2 regions of the Bombilactobacillus sp. ESL1187 genome follow, and region 1 is predicted to be linked to the other one. Evidence: riboswitches for the same ligand, from Rfam matches in the RefSeq annotation. Region 1 holds a riboswitch; the other holds the start of a gene.
What was found. Region 1 has a riboswitch for thiamine pyrophosphate ahead of cytX (putative hydroxymethylpyrimidine transporter CytX). Riboswitches for the same ligand answer to the same signal wherever they lie in the genome.

Region 2: another riboswitch for thiamine pyrophosphate. It lies ahead of thiT (energy-coupled thiamine transporter ThiT); the one in region 1 lies ahead of cytX (putative hydroxymethylpyrimidine transporter CytX).

The regions. Positions count from the first base shown of each region.
Region 1 covers NZ_JBYLTZ010000001.1:1,714,445-1,722,516, forward strand. Annotated here, with positions in the region: gene AC3B5B_RS08095 (hypothetical protein) at 128-1,234, opposite strand; gene AC3B5B_RS08100 (MFS transporter) at 1,561-2,709, opposite strand; gene AC3B5B_RS08105 (ArsR/SmtB family transcription factor) at 2,788-3,072, opposite strand; gene AC3B5B_RS08110 (hypothetical protein) at 3,317-3,484, shown strand; gene AC3B5B_RS08115 (hypothetical protein) at 3,714-4,442, opposite strand; gene cytX (putative hydroxymethylpyrimidine transporter CytX) at 4,729-5,910, opposite strand; TPP riboswitch at 5,998-6,098, opposite strand; TPP riboswitch at 7,765-7,865, shown strand; gene cytX (putative hydroxymethylpyrimidine transporter CytX) at 7,953-8,072, shown strand, end outside.
Region 2 covers NZ_JBYLTZ010000001.1:684,779-692,850, reverse strand. Annotated here, with positions in the region: gene AC3B5B_RS03455 (MDR family MFS transporter) at 1-1,434, shown strand, start outside; gene AC3B5B_RS03450 (DUF4811 domain-containing protein) at 1,437-2,174, shown strand; TPP riboswitch at 2,301-2,400, shown strand; gene thiT (energy-coupled thiamine transporter ThiT) at 2,441-3,013, shown strand; gene lplA (lipoate--protein ligase) at 3,086-4,099, shown strand; gene lplA (lipoate--protein ligase) at 4,127-5,140, shown strand; gene AC3B5B_RS03430 (DUF871 domain-containing protein) at 5,260-6,366, opposite strand; gene AC3B5B_RS03425 (6-phospho-beta-glucosidase) at 6,613-8,058, shown strand.

The DNA.
Region 1 (8,072 bases):
TAGTACTTTGAATAAAAAAAGCATTGTCTCCTGTTCAATGTGGATCATAAGAACAAGATAACAATGCGTAGATGAGCTCCAGTTAAAAAGCCGTATAATTTAGAGAAATATGTTGGTCGTCAGAGGATTATTTTTTAGGATGCCCCATATATTGCAGTTCATCAAATGGTCCATTAGCAATTGAGATTTGATCAATGACTTGCCCATCCTTTTCAAAAGTAAAAGTTGCGCGGCCAGTAAAACGAGCTTCCGCACCATCACAAACTGATGAAGCCTGCTTTTGTGTCAATGATCCTGGTAAGGCATTAAACCATTTTTGTACTTCGATTTGTTGATCATTGTGGACATTTAAAGTAAAGCTTTTGTTTGCTTCATGATAGGAATAAGTGAATGCATCAATCACGTTCCGTTGGATACTTGCATCGTAATGTTGTTGATTAACAGTATATTGTAAATGCTCATTATTTTGAGTGTCTGGCCCGCCAGCTAATAGTTCACCATTTTTATATACCATAAAAAGTGGGTATTCAGGATAGCCGTATTCTTTTTCAAAAGTGATGTTAATAGCCATCACAGTGTACTCGTTGAAATTCCAGTAATACCAATTCCAGTTATTTAAGATTTCCCCCAAGGGCTTATTCATCCAACCCCGATCGACGTAGCCGGTTCCATCAGTATCCAGGTTTAATTCTTTACTGTGAATTGTTACATGAGCTGTGGGAGTTGGTGGTACTACAAAAAAGCCAAAATAATTTTCTTGTTCTTGTCCGAAAAGAAAGTGTCCTGTTTCAGGATGCCAGACTGGTGCTTGTGGTGTAACCTCTAAGTCAATCACAAGATCATCAACTTCAGCGTGTGCATGAAATTGTTGCAGTTGAGTACTTTGGTAGTAATTCTGAGCAATGGCCACCCCAGAGTTATTTTTTAAAATGGAAAAGTCTGCAGGATCGAATTCAAGGTGTTTCATAATATTTTTACCGTTAGGAAAATTAATCATCACATCTAAAGTGGGTTTCAGACCTAACTCACCTTGAAAAAAGGGGGCCGTCGTAATGCCAATCACAACACTAGCTTCGGTGGTATCAACTTTAGTAAAAAACCATTCAAATGATCCTTTTAAGCCGTCGAAATGAACGTGCTCTTCCCACGGATTAATTTTATTTTTTGCTTGTCCTAATAAACGGTATTCTGCAGTACTTTTGGCTAAGTGTAATGGAGTTTTTCCTTGAGTCATTGTTATTATATCCTTTCACATGATTTAATTGGTGGATTGTAGGTTGCTAGTTCAAATAGTATACTATAATGACCATTACAAGCGTTATCAAAGGTAATCAAAAGGCACAAACGCTTTAAAATGTGTCTTTTGATTATATAAAGACTAATTAAGAAATTTATGTAAAAAGAAAATGTTCGTATAGATACGAACATTACTTTTCAGCGGTTTGTATTTATAAGCTGAGGTGCTGCTACCATTCCGGTTACGGATAGTAATGAAGCCCGCGTAATTATAAACACTTCTTGAGTAGTAAAAATAAATAGTGCTGATGTTCAGGTCTTCACTCAACGTTCTGTTCTTAATTTTAAGGCCCAACGGATAGTTAAGGCTATGATGATCATCATGGCGGCAAATAAACCAATACCGAGATAGTTTTTAAAGGCTTTGAATAAGAGGCCCCCGATTATACCAGCGCAGGTTTCGCCTAAATACATAGCAGAATTGGATAATGAAGAAATAGTGCTGCCAGCATTGGGCACCGTAGTTTGAAACATGGTCATGAATAAGGGCAAAATTAGTCCGTTTAACAAATAAATTAAGATTAAAATAATTTCTGCGAACCAAAAGTTAGCGGCAGTAATGGTTAGTAAATCTACAATGATTAAAAGTAATGCAATACTCATGAACGATTTTTTCAGACCAAAATGTTGAACGATTTTATCGCTGATGAGAGAGCCAATTAAATTACCCAGGCCAGCGACCAAGAGTGCTGTACCAATTGTTGATAAAGAGAGCTGAAAGGTAGTCTGAAACCAAGTTGAAACAAAGGTCATGACCGTAAACGCGCCTGTTTGGAAAATTAAGTAAACGATTAATTGGCTTAGAGCTTGGTGATTAGTTAAAATTTGTTGATAGATTTGAATAAAGGAGAGATGTTGGCGGGACTTAATTTCTAATTCGGGTAAGGTGAAAAATAACAATAGTAATAACAAGAAAGCTGCTCCTGAGATAACATAGAATGGAGTGTGCCAAGAACTAGCGGCTAAATAACTGCCAATGGGAATCCCAATGACTTGCGCAACAGAGATCCCTGCCGTGGCGTAACCCATGACTTTTACTACTTGTTTTCGCGGAATCACTACGGGAATTGAGGCCCAAACTTGTGGTGTCACAAAAGAAGCACTGACGCCAGCCAAAAAGCGAAAGATTAGCATTAAAGGAAAACTGTTAGCAAACGCACAGAGTAAAGTTGCGAGGGCAAAACTTAATAAGCCCCATAACATGACTTTTTTGCGATCATGGCCGTCAGAAATAGGGCCGGAAATTAAAGCAAAGACTGCATAACCAATGGCATAGGCACTCACTAACCAACCGGAAATTGCAGTTGGAATATGATAAATGTGGCTCAAAGTAGGTAATAATGGCGAAATTAAAAATGTATCCGTACCAATTAAAAACATTGTTAAAAAGAATAAACTAGCATATTTTTTCATCTATTGAAGACTTCCGTTTCATTTAATCAAGTTGTAATTCGCTATTTCTAAATATATCGAAATTAGCTCTAAAATTTTTTAGTGGTCTGTCAAAGTTGTTAAAAATCCGGGCAAGTACTGCGCAAAGGTGGCTTCGTTGATGCTAATCAAACGTGTTTGTGCATCTTTACGGGTCTTGGTTAAACCGGCCTCCCGCATAGCTCGTAAATGATATGAAACGGTGGAATCACTTAAGTTTAAATGCGCTGCAATTTCACCACAGGTCATTTCACGGTGACTGTTAGACAGGATTCGAATAATTTTTAAGCGTCCTTCGTCGGCTAAAGCTTTAAGAATTTTTACTCTAATTTCGTCAGAATTCATTTTTTACTCCTTGTTTGTATTTTTGGAAATATCGAATTAACGATTTGTATTAAAACATTATCAAGCTGAAATGTCAAATTTTAAATTGAAACTGATGGCATAGATTAACGAGTAATTGAATTGGGAAAAAATCACCTCGCTGCTCAGTTGAAATGTGCTAATATTGGCTTTGGAACATGATTAAACTGCCACCAAAGAATTTGTTACTATAGAGCTGAGGTAGTTCACGGAAGGAAAGTAAAAAATGTTCAAGAAAATTTATGATTATGTCAAAGGAAACTATGAAGCTGGCAATTATGATGATGTGCAATTGGCATATATGGCTTGGCAGCAACAAAAAGCCCACAAGAATAATGCATCAATGACAGATTTTGCCATGGGCGAACAGCAGGCTCAAAACGATTATCAGTAGCATGGATCTTTTAAAGTTTATCCTCAATTAGCAGTTGATGTTTTAAACAAACTCTTTGATCATCGTGCGGATGATATTGCGGAGTTTATTATATTAAAGGTTATAATTCGTACAAATTAAAAATGAAGTAGTTTTAAAAGCCAAAAACAGTCTTACATATCAATATACTAACTTGATAATTCAAAGCGATATATTGATATATGATATATAAAGACTGTTTTTTACATAATTAGTTAGTGTGAGCTTCACTTAAGTTAGCCCATTGTTTGTTGGTTCCTAATTTGACATAATTTTGTCCGTTGATGTTTTTAATACCATAAACTTTGTAAAAGTCGTCAGCTTGGATTTTAGTCGTTGGTGTTCCAAACTGGTTAAACAGTTGAGTCCCCTTTTCAAAAATATATAGCGAACGCACGGCCACTACGTCATTAGTGGCATCCACCCATTGGTTAGCTCCTAAGTCCACCCGCGTAATGGGATTTCCGGTGGCACTGTTACTAGCATACTTACTGATTTTCCAATCAGCAATGTTGGAATTCAAATAACCGGTAATGTGCCAAAGTTGTGGCGAATCATAAATTGGCACCCGTTGGTAGTTAGAATAGGCTTCTAATAAGTTATTTGGCTTTTGATTTTTAACGACACCACCTAAAAAGACATCGCTACTTTTGACCCAGGCCTTGGCCCCTAGTTTATAAGATAAGCGCTGAGCATTGGCTGCTGGACTAGCTTGGCCAATGGCGAAGACTTGCCAATTGTTGATTTTAGTTGATAAAGTGGCCCCGGTTGGTTGCGTGCAATCAGCATCACTGTATAAGGGTACTGCAGTATTGCCGGAACTAACTTGTAAATTAGTAGCTGATGTCACGTAGTTTTTTGCTTGAACTGGTTGTACAGCTAACATTAAACAGCCGATTAGGGCAAGTAAGAAGCTGCTACTGGATAACTTTAGTTTCATTTTTAATTTTCATCCTTGTCAAATTAAATTTTATGTTGAAATCTTAACTTGGTTCTTTCAGTGTGTGATCTGGCTTTTAATGATATCAACTCCTTTAGCTTTGTTCATAAAGATTAATTTAAATATAGCATAAATCAGTACTAGTGATTGCAAATAATGACTATTATTTAATTAATTTTTAATAAAATTTAATAGATATCGCAACAACTAATCAAAAATTGAGATTAAATTTGATAGAAATCTTACTTTTGAAAAATGCTACTATTAATTAATGTAACAGCATTAATCATTTAAAATCATACTTTTTACTGAAAGTCGCCGTGATGAGCAGTGCGCTGGTGATGATCACCAGTAATAATAAGGTAGTGCCGCCAATGAAGTCTAATTTTTGCAGCAAGTAATATGCTACAACGCCCACTAACCACCACCAGAAATTCCAGAAAAAGTTGAGCCTTTGTTTAATTAAGAAGACACTGACAAATAAAATGGCAAATAATGGCGTAAAAATAGCACCGATAAAGTTTAAAAAGTTTTGGTAGTACTTTAAAGAAACATTGAGTGCAATTAATAAGCCTAAGATCGTAATACCAACAGCCCAATAATTGACATGGTTTAAATGCCAGATATTATCTAAACTGGTTGCTGCAGAGTAAGCATCCATAAAGGTTGTGGTAACGGTCGCGAAGATGATAATTAATAAAGCGATGATGCCCAAATTGGTTTGTGCTAGGGTTTGGTTAAAATTAGTTTGTCCAGACTTTAAAACGGCTAATAATCCTAGGACAAACATGGCACAGCTACCGAGAAAGTAACCCAGGACGCTCACTAAACTTTCCTTCACTGGCTGCTGTCCTTGATAGGTATAATCACCAATCAATGGTAGCCAAGATAAGACCATCGTCACGTTGAGTTCTACCGCACTGCCAAAACTGATCGGAGTGAGTTTTAGCTGCTGTGCATGAGGGAAAGAATGTGTCAGCAAAATTCCTGCTACTAAAAGCATCCCGATAGCTAAGAGAATAACTACTAAATTATTGATTCGAAAGAGCCATTGATGGTTCAATAATAGCCAAATAATAATTAATCCCGCTACAATTACTGCCATGACCACGGTATTATGATAATTAAATAACTTCTGTGCCAGACTATTTAAAGCCAATTGCGCATTGACGATCATCACTGCCGTCCAGCCGAGTAACTGTAACGCATTTAAACCAGAGAAAATTTCAACTCCAGCCTTACCAAAGATACTTTGCGTGACGGCAATAGCTGGTTGTTGTTTAATTGCTGAAAGATAAGCTGCAGGTAATAAAAATAAAAAACAGCCAATCAAGTGCCCGATAATAATGGCACTAATACCTTTTCCCCATCCTAGGGGAGCCATTAAGGTTCCAGTAACAATTTCAGCAATTGAGATTGCTGTTCCCAGCCACAATAAAAATAAACTACTCAACTTTGTTTGTTGCATTTTGCACACACTTTCCGAATAAATACTTGGTTGTGGCAATAAAAAAGTATTCTTTTACGATTCAGCAACAATTTCGCAAAAAGAATACTTTCAATTGATCACAATTCCTACGTTTGTCTTAACAAAACAGGTTCGAAGGGTCTGATTTTCATCATTCTCAGCACAGATAGGCTCCCCTTTGCGATAATTATATGTTTACAGATGCTAGTTTATAACGTTTACATAAAAAGTACAACATTTAATTGATATGTATTTGGGCATGAAACCAATGTTGGAAAAAGAATAGATATCCGCAACTTGCTTATCCTGTGTGAAAATTAAGCAAGAAGCTTCTGCTATGTATTTTTTAACAAAGAACGTGACTTTAAATATTAATAATTGGTTCACTGACTTTATTTGAATATTTAAATGGTGATAAAACTATATTTTTTAAATTATTATGCCTTATTATTTAATAATAGTATTTTTTGACCATATAGATCTACATAGATCTACGTTTAAAAGAACTTATATATATATATTTGGAATCTAATTTCTACAATAAGTAAAATACATTATAGTAATAAATGCTAATTAACTAAACAAAATAATTTGTTATCAAAGCCTTATATATTTAAGATATATTATTATTTTTAATGCTTAAAGAATTATTTCGATTTATAATAAAATAATCCATTTGATTAACTAATTGGTTTTAATAATTATAATTTGAAATGAAAATAATTTGTATTAATAAATAGTACTGATGTTTAATGATTAACATATTTAATACTTTCTTTAAAAATAAAAGGTAAACTTATAAGCATCTAAATAATTATTTATTTAGAGCCTTTTTTAACTTTGATAAGTATCAAACAATTTCAAAATTTAAATAACAACTAAAAATATGTTACGTGAAATTTAGATTATTAAACACTTAATCAGTTTTTTTACTGAACGTTGAACACGGTTATATATTTGGATGTATTTTTCACTTAATGTTAATGCAATAAAAATACTTTAGATAAATTTGAAAAATACTAAAGTTCAGTTTCTATAAAAAATTAGGCAAATGTATTTTGGGTATCAAAATGATACCCAAAGGTACAAGTCCTATGAGCTAACGTTCAGTAAAAAAACTGATTAAGTGTTTAATAATCTAAATTTCACGTAACATATTTTTAGTTGTTATTTAAATTTTGAAATTGTTTGATACTTATCAAAGTTAAAAAAGGCTCTAAATAAATAATTATTTAGATGCTTATAAGTTTACCTTTTATTTTTAAAGAAAGTATTAAATATGTTAATCATTAAACATCAGTACTATTTATTAATACAAATTATTTTCATTTCAAATTATAATTATTAAAACCAATTAGTTAATCAAATGGATTATTTTATTATAAATCGAAATAATTCTTTAAGCATTAAAAATAATAATATATCTTAAATATATAAGGCTTTGATAACAAATTATTTTGTTTAGTTAATTAGCATTTATTACTATAATGTATTTTACTTATTGTAGAAATTAGATTCCAAATATATATATATAAGTTCTTTTAAACGTAGATCTATGTAGATCTATATGGTCAAAAAATACTATTATTAAATAATAAGGCATAATAATTTAAAAAATATAGTTTTATCACCATTTAAATATTCAAATAAAGTCAGTGAACCAATTATTAATATTTAAAGTCACGTTCTTTGTTAAAAAATACATAGCAGAAGCTTCTTGCTTAATTTTCACACAGGATAAGCAAGTTGCGGATATCTATTCTTTTTCCAACATTGGTTTCATGCCCAAATACATATCAATTAAATGTTGTACTTTTTATGTAAACGTTATAAACTAGCATCTGTAAACATATAATTATCGCAAAGGGGAGCCTATCTGTGCTGAGAATGATGAAAATCAGACCCTTCGAACCTGTTTTGTTAAGACAAACGTAGGAATTGTGATCAATTGAAAGTATTCTTTTTGCGAAATTGTTGCTGAATCGTAAAAGAATACTTTTTTATTGCCACAACCAAGTATTTATTCGGAAAGTGTGTGCAAAATGCAACAAACAAAGTTGAGTAGTTTATTTTTATTGTGGCTGGGAACAGCAATCTCAATTGCTGAAATTGTTACTGGAACCTTAATGGCTCCCCTAGGATGGGGAAAAGGTATTAGTGCC
Region 2 (8,072 bases), 1.0 Mb from region 1:
CTGATTATTGTTCTACTAGTTGGAACATTTTGTACTGTGTTAAATCAGACTTTATTATCGACAGCATTACCAAAGTTGATGTCCACATTTAATGTTTCGACAGCAACGGTTCAGTGGTTAACGACTGGCTTCTTGATGGTGAACGGAATTATGATTCCATTGTCTGCTTATTTAGCAACGACTGTTAATACTAAATGGTTATATATCTCAGCGATGGTTATTTTCTTATTTGGGACAGTTTTAGCTTTTATTGCTCCTAGTTTTGGCATTTTGTTAGCTGCGCGGTTAATCCAAGCAGTTGGTGTGGGAATTACCATGCCATTATTACAAACAATTATGTTATCGTTGTTCCCGGCAGAATCGCGGGGAGCCGCGCTAGGCTTAGTTGGTATTGTTGTCGGCTTTGCGCCAGCGATTGGACCAACTCTATCCGGTTGGATCGTCGATAACATGAATTGGCGTGATTTATTTGGTTTATTAATTCCATTTGTGGTGGTCGTAGTTATTTTGGCTTTAATCTTTATGAAGCCAGTTATAAAAACCCACAAACAAAAATTGGATTGGTTGTCCTTATTCTTATCCACGGCAGGTTTTGGAGCCTTATTGTACGGCTTCTCCGCCGCAGGAAATGATGGTTGGACTTCTGCTAATGTTTTAAGTACATTAATTATTGGTGTAATTGGTGTTGTTCTCTTTATTTGGCGGCAATTAGTAATTCCCAAGCCGTTCTTGGAATTACGAGTTTTTAAGACAGCAGACTTTACTTTAGCAGCTATTTTGTCCTCCATTGTGACAATTGCGATGTTAGGTGTTTCTACAGTCTTACCACTTTATTTACAAATTGTGCACGGTATGAGTGCTTTGAAGTCTGGTTTAATTTTACTACCAGCAGCGTTAGTCATGGCCTTCATGAGTCCTATTACAGGACGGACCTTTGACGCATTTGGCGGTCGGCGTTTAGCGGTTATTGGCTTGGTTATTTTGACGTTAGCAACGTTGCCATTCGTGTGGTTAACTGCTGACACACCAACCAGTTACATTGTTATTTTACAGGTAGTACGGACATTAGGAATTTCTATGGTCTTGATGCCAGTTACCACTTCCGGAATGAATGCTTTACCAGATGATTTAATTGCTGACGGTACGGCAGCTAACAACACGGCACGTCAGATTGCGTCTTCGATTGGTTCAGCGATTATGATTACGTTATTGACTAATGTTACTAAAGGTCAACAACCAGGTAAGCATTTATTGCATGCGGCACCATTCCAATATAAACATGACTTCTTAAATGCGACTTTAGCAGGTTATCATGCTTCCTTTATGTTCTCCTTAGTCTTTGCTGTGATTGGTGTGGTTTTGGCCTTCTTCTTAAAAGAAAAGAACCAGGCTAAAGATGTTGATGTGAACAAAGTAGTAAAGGGGGGTGAATAGGCATGATTTTAGTAACTTTAGTTATCGGTGCAGTCGCTACCTTTATGAGTTTTGTCTATTTAAGAAAACCACTTTTACGGACATTCGCTACGCTTATTGCTTTAATTATTTTCGGATTGTCACTCGTCTTTTTAGTCTTGAATGATTATAATCACTTCGGTATGCACCAAGTGACCGAAAGTAAAACTACCCAGATTTACCCAGCTAAATCAGCTAATGGCTTGAACTTAATGTTGTATAAGACTGTGGGTACTAATGGAAAAGAAACGGTGCAAGTTTATAAAACTGATCCAGATCAGAAAAAGCCCGTTCATTCACAAGTTAATGAAGAGACAATTTCTAATAACCACATTAAGTCCACCACTAAACAAGACGGTTCTTTAAAAGAGACGGTTACGCGTTGGAAGTATAAATCAAATGCGGATAAGATTTGGTTTGGCGTTTCTGGGATGGATAATAAATTAGTTAAACGGGTTAATACGTTCTATTTGCCTAAGAATTGGTTACATTTATCAATGAATCAAGTTAAGCAATTACAAAAGAAAATGGCCCAAATGAAAACGCCAGCTGGTCAAGCGCAAGTTAAAACACAAGCTCAAGCTTATGTTAAACAAAAATTGGCTGCTGCAGCGAAGAAAGATCCTAGTTTAATGACTAATAAGACCAAAATGACAGCTTTGAGTAAACAATATGCGCAAGAATTTCAAACGCAATTGATTAAAAAAGCAGTTGGTCAATAAACTGTGTGACAACAACTAAATGTTCCAAATAGACTTTTGAGAAATTTCTCAAAAGTCTATTTTTTTGGATGTTTTCTTGTGTTTTAACATCAATTCGGTTACACTCGAATTAAATTAAATCAGATTATCATCGCAAAGGGGAGCTCTAAATAGCTGAGAGTGATTAAGTTCAGACCCTTGGAACCTGTTTGTTAGTACAAGCGTAGGAATTGTGATGAGTGGTAGACACTCTTTTTTGCGAGATAGTTAAAAAGGAGTGTTTTTTGATGTCAAAAAATAAGTTACAAACGTTGGTTGAAGGTGCAATCATCGTGGCGCTAGCCATGGCTTTGTCGTATATTCCTCACAGTTTAGGAATTTCCTCAATTGAGATTTTGTATGGAGTAGTTCCTTTGTGTTTATATTCTTGGCGCCGGGGTGTTAAAGCCGGCATTATCGCTGGTATTGTGTGGGGATTATTGGATTTGATTTTACGAGGCTTAAGTAGTGGTTCGGTTTTAAATGTGTGGCAAGGAATATTGGAATATCCTGTGGCCTTTGGGGTCTTAGGCTTAGCCGGTCTTTGGGCGCCTGTGATTGAGCAGCGAATTCAACAACACCGATCGATTTTGCCAGCAGTATTAGTTAGCAGTAGTGTTGCATTATTTATCAAATACTTTTGTCATTTTGTGGCGGGCGTCTTGGTGTGGGGTTCTTATGCTCCCAAAGCATTTAATCCGTGGACATGGTCGTTATTAGTTAATGGTGGTAGTGCAGTTGCCAGTTTAGTTTTTGCGTTAATCGTCTTTGGCTGTTTAAAAAATATTTTAGTTAAATTATTAAATTTAAAAATAAAATAAATTAAAGATAGTCATTTGAGCTTAATTTCTTTATAATGTTATTGAAAACGTTTATAAAGAGGGGTGCTCTGAATGTACTATGTAGTAATGCAATCGCATGATATCCGTGATAATCTAGCCACTGAGCAGTATTTAATGAATAATAAGGATTTTGATGAACCACTAGTATTGTTTTATATTGAAAGTCCTTGTATTATTGTTGGTCATAATCAAAACACAATTGAAGAATTGAATAACGACTATGTCCGTCAACATCAAATCACGGTTACTCGACGACTTTCGGGGGGCGGCGCAGTATATCAAGATTTAGGTAATCTTTGTTTTAGTTTTGTAGTTGATGCAAAAGATGAAAAGTTTGGTGACTTTAAAAAAATAACCCAACCGCTGGTTGACGCCTTACACCGCTTAGGGGCAACTGGGGCACAAGTTTCCGGGCGCAATGATATTTTAATAGACGGTAAAAAGTTTTCGGGCAATGCCATGTATACCAAGAATGGCAAAACTTTCTCACATGGTACTTTATCGTATGATGTCGATTTAGACGTCTTGACAAAAGCCTTGCATGTACCAAAAGATAAGATTGCTTCTAAAGGTATTAAGTCGGTGCGCAGTCGGGTAACGAATATTCGGCCGTATTTAGATGCACAGTATCAAAATTTAACGACGGAACAATTTCGCGATATTTTGTTATTAAGTCTCTTTCAAGCTGATGATTTAGCGGACATTAAAGATCATGAATACCAAATTACCGCCCAAGACCAGCAAGCAATTGCGCAATTAAAAACAGACATTTACGCTAATTGGGATTGGGTGTACGGCAAATCACCCGAGTTTACCGTGAAGAATCGCCAACACTTTGAGATGGGGACCATTGATGCACGGTTTGTCATTGAGCAAGGCAAGATTAGTCAAGCTAAGTTTTACGGTGATTTCTTTGGTACACAAGATGTTGAACAATTAGAACAACAACTTCAAGGTGTGACTTATGATTATGATCATCTTGCTCAAAAATTACAAACGATTGATTTAGACCAGTATTTTACCGGTATTAAAGCAGCTGATTTGATCAATCTAGTGACACCTTAAAAATCTTTTCCAAAGGAGTGCAGGACCGTGTATTATTTTTGCATGCCAGCACAAGATATTCGTGAAAATCTGGCAACCGAACAATATTTAATGAACAATAAGGACTTTGATGAACCATTGGTTTTGTTCTATATTCAAAAACCGTGTATTATTGTGGGACGCAATCAAAATACTTTGGAAGAATTAAACTTAGATTACGTGAAAGCACACCAAATTACGGTCACCCGACGGCTTTCGGGTGGTGGCGCCGTGTATGATGACTTAGGTAACGTCTCTTTTAGTTTTGTGATTAATGCGCAAGATGAGCGGTTTGGTGATTTTCAAAAAATGACCCAACCGATTGTAGCAGCTCTACAGCGGATGGGAGCCACAGGAGTAGAAGTTTCTGGGCGCAATGATTTATTAATTGCTGGTAAAAAGTTTTCCGGCAATGCCATGTATACTAAAAATGGCAAAACTTTCTCGCACGGGACGTTGACTTATGATGTGGACTTAGATGTTTTGAGCCAAGCACTCAAGGTGGCGCCTGATAAAATTGCGTCTAAGGGTATTAAGTCAGTCCGCAGTCGCGTGACGAATTTGAAACCTTATTTGGCACCTGAATATCAAAACTTAACTATTGAACAGTTCCGCGATGCTTTATTGTTGAGTCTGTTTGAAGCACGAGACTTAGCAGACATCAAGGATAAAGAGTATCACTTGAACGCTCAAGATCAGGCGGGGATTGCCCAACTAAACCAAGAATTATATTCCAATTGGGATTGGGTTTATGGACAATCGCCACAATTTACCATTCAAAAGTGTCAGCATTTTAATGCGGGGACCATTGATGCGCGGTTATTGATTGACCATGGGAAAATTGCTCAAATTAAGTTTTATGGAGATTTCTTTGGCCAACAAGATGTTAGTGAATTACCAGCATATTTAGTTGGCATTGACTATACGGAATCAGCTTTAACGCAGGCCTTAGCTTCGGTTGATGTGGATCAATATTTTACCAATTTTACGGCACAGCAATTAGTTGATTTGTTAAAGCCATGAAAGATTAGAACAAAAGTCGTTGCAATTCCCGCAGCATTCTTTGGGTTCCAGTTTCTAACAATTAAAAAACAGCTAGCAATAGTTTGGACTAAGGCTAGCTGTTTTTTTCTGCTTAGAATTTAATTCTTGGAGTCAGTTCGATGCGTTAATTTAAATTTTGTCCACGGTTTGATGAAGTCCAACAAGAATAGTTCTTCCGGTTTTAATTGTCCGACTTTATTTTTACGTGAATCTTGATGAGGCTCTAAAGCAATTTGCAGTTCATTTTTATAAACACCAAAGTTATCATTGCCGATTAAAACATCGCCACGTTGGAAAACTTGGTCATTATCATGCGGTGGATTGGCTACAGCTTGATAGGTAACGCGCGGCATAGTGGAACGAATGACTAATTGATTAATATCACCGCGCCGAAAATGTTGTGGCTTGAACATGATGTCTGCTTCAACCGGATTAACAGTATCATTTAACTCCAAGTCAAATTCTAATTGATAGCGATCAGTTTGGGCTAAGGCTTGCAACTCACTTTCACTAGCGTAAGCATTGCCGATAATCACGTCGTCAATCATTTGGGAGGCAAATAAGTGCTTGGCTTGCACAGCAATAGGTAATTTTCGATCCATTTCTAAAGTTGGTAAGCCATCGTTGACATTCCACGGCCCTTGGTCGCCCACATGACTTGCCACAAAGGCGGCAGTATGAATCCCAGCTTTTTTGAAGCGTCGATTACACTCCATAAAATAATCATAGGGTAAACCAGTTCCTATTTGCGGATAAAAATTGTGACAGCCATAGATAAAGGGCGTATTGGCTTGAAAACTTAAAATATTATTTAAGTAATCAACATTATTACTGAGGTTCAGTTCAATAATTAAGCCGTAAGGGTTATAGGACAGCATGGCTTCAGTGGCTCCATCAAAAGCTTGATCCAACCTGATGCCCGCTGCATGTAATTCAGCAAAAAATGATAAATCATCGTAAGAAATATTCAATTCATCAAAGATGTTAGGAGCGACGTCAATAATGGTTTGATAACCGAGCTTGTTACCCACGTCAATAATTTTTTGAAATTTAGCTTTAGTTTGTTCCGGAGAACCGGTAACTTCTAACATACTCATGAAAATTCGGGAAAAGCCGTATTTGTGTCCCAATTCTAAGTATTTTTTATCTTCTGCAAAATTGCTATGATCTGGATAAATCGATAGTCCTAATTGTCGTTTTGTCATAATAAACTCCTTTAGCAAATTCATCAGCGAGCAAATTCTTGGGCATTGTGTTAACTAATTAATTAAATTGTAATTTTAGTTTAACTGAATGAGCCTAATTTGCAAGAATGACGGAAAAAGATATTTTTCTTTGAGAAACGTGTTTCTGATTTTTTACCACATAATCTTGATTTTTAGAAACAAAATAGTAAAATGTTTCTTGTAAGCGTTACATAAAAACGTTTTTATAAATTGGGAGGCTGTTTGATGACTAACAAGAAACAATTACGACCAGATTTTTTGTGGGGAGGCGCTGTAGCAGCGCATCAATTAGAAGGTGGCTGGCAAGCAGGTCATAAAGGTGTGAGTGTTGCCGATATTATGACGGCTGGCGCTAATGGTGTTCCCCGGCAAATTACCGATGGTGTTAAAGACGGGCTGTACTATCCTAATCACGAAGCCATTGATTTTTACGACCGTTATCCGGAAGATATTAAATTGTTTGCCGAAATGGGTTTTAAATGTTTTCGGACGTCAATTGCATGGACGCGCATTTTTCCTAATGGCGATGAAAAAGAACCTAATGAAGCAGGATTGAAGTTTTACGATGACTTATTTGATGAATGCTTAAAGTATAACATTGAACCGGTCATTACGTTATCACATTTTGAAATGCCATATCATCTAGTTACCGAATATGGTGGATGGCGCAGCCGTAAGGTGATTGATTTCTTCTTGAATTTTGCTGAGACTGTCTTTAAGCGCTACCAAAATAAAGTTAAATATTGGATGACTTTTAATGAGATCAATAATCAAACCGATTACAAAAATGATTTTTCGATGATGACTAATTCCGGGTTGCTAAAACGTCCGGGTGAAAATATGGAACAGACCATGTATCAAGCCGCGCACTATGAGTTGGTGGCGAGTGCGAAAGCGGTCCAAATCGGACATCAAATTAATCCGGACTTTCAAATTGGTTCGATGATCGCGATGGTGCCGTTATATCCAGCTAGTCCTAAACCAGCGGATATGTTAAAAGCCCAACGGGCGAATGAAGCGCGGTATTGGTTTGAAGATGTGCAATCTAATGGTCGTTATCCGCATTGGCTTCGGACTTATCAAGCTAATCAAGGCTGGGAGATGGATATTACCGCTGAAGACTTAGCAACTTTGGCACAAGGCACCGTTGATTATATTGGCTTTAGCTATTATATGTCCCGGGCTGTTCAGGCCAAAGACCATGAACCAGTTAATTATCATTATGATGAAGACCAAGATGGAACTCCTAATCCGTATGTCAAGGCCTCTGAGTGGGGCTGGCAAATTGACCCTGAGGGTTTGCGTTACGCCATGAATTGGTTAGCAGATCGGTACAATAAACCGCAATTTATTGTAGAAAATGGTTTTGGCGCGGTTGATCAAAAAGAAGCTGATGGTTCAGTCCATGATCAATACCGGATTGATTATTTGCGCGCACATATTGAACAAATGAAGTTAGCCGTCGAAGAAGATGGGATTGATTTAATGGGTTATACACCATGGGGTTGCATTGACTTGGTTTCTGCGGGGACAGGACAAATGTCTAAGCGTTATGGCTTTATCTATGTGGATAAAGATGATGAAGGTAACGGCACTTTGGAACGCTCGAAAAAAGATTCCTTTGCTTGGTATCAAAAAGTCATTGCATCTAACGGCGAAGATTTAGCTTAAAAAGGGGGCAGTTA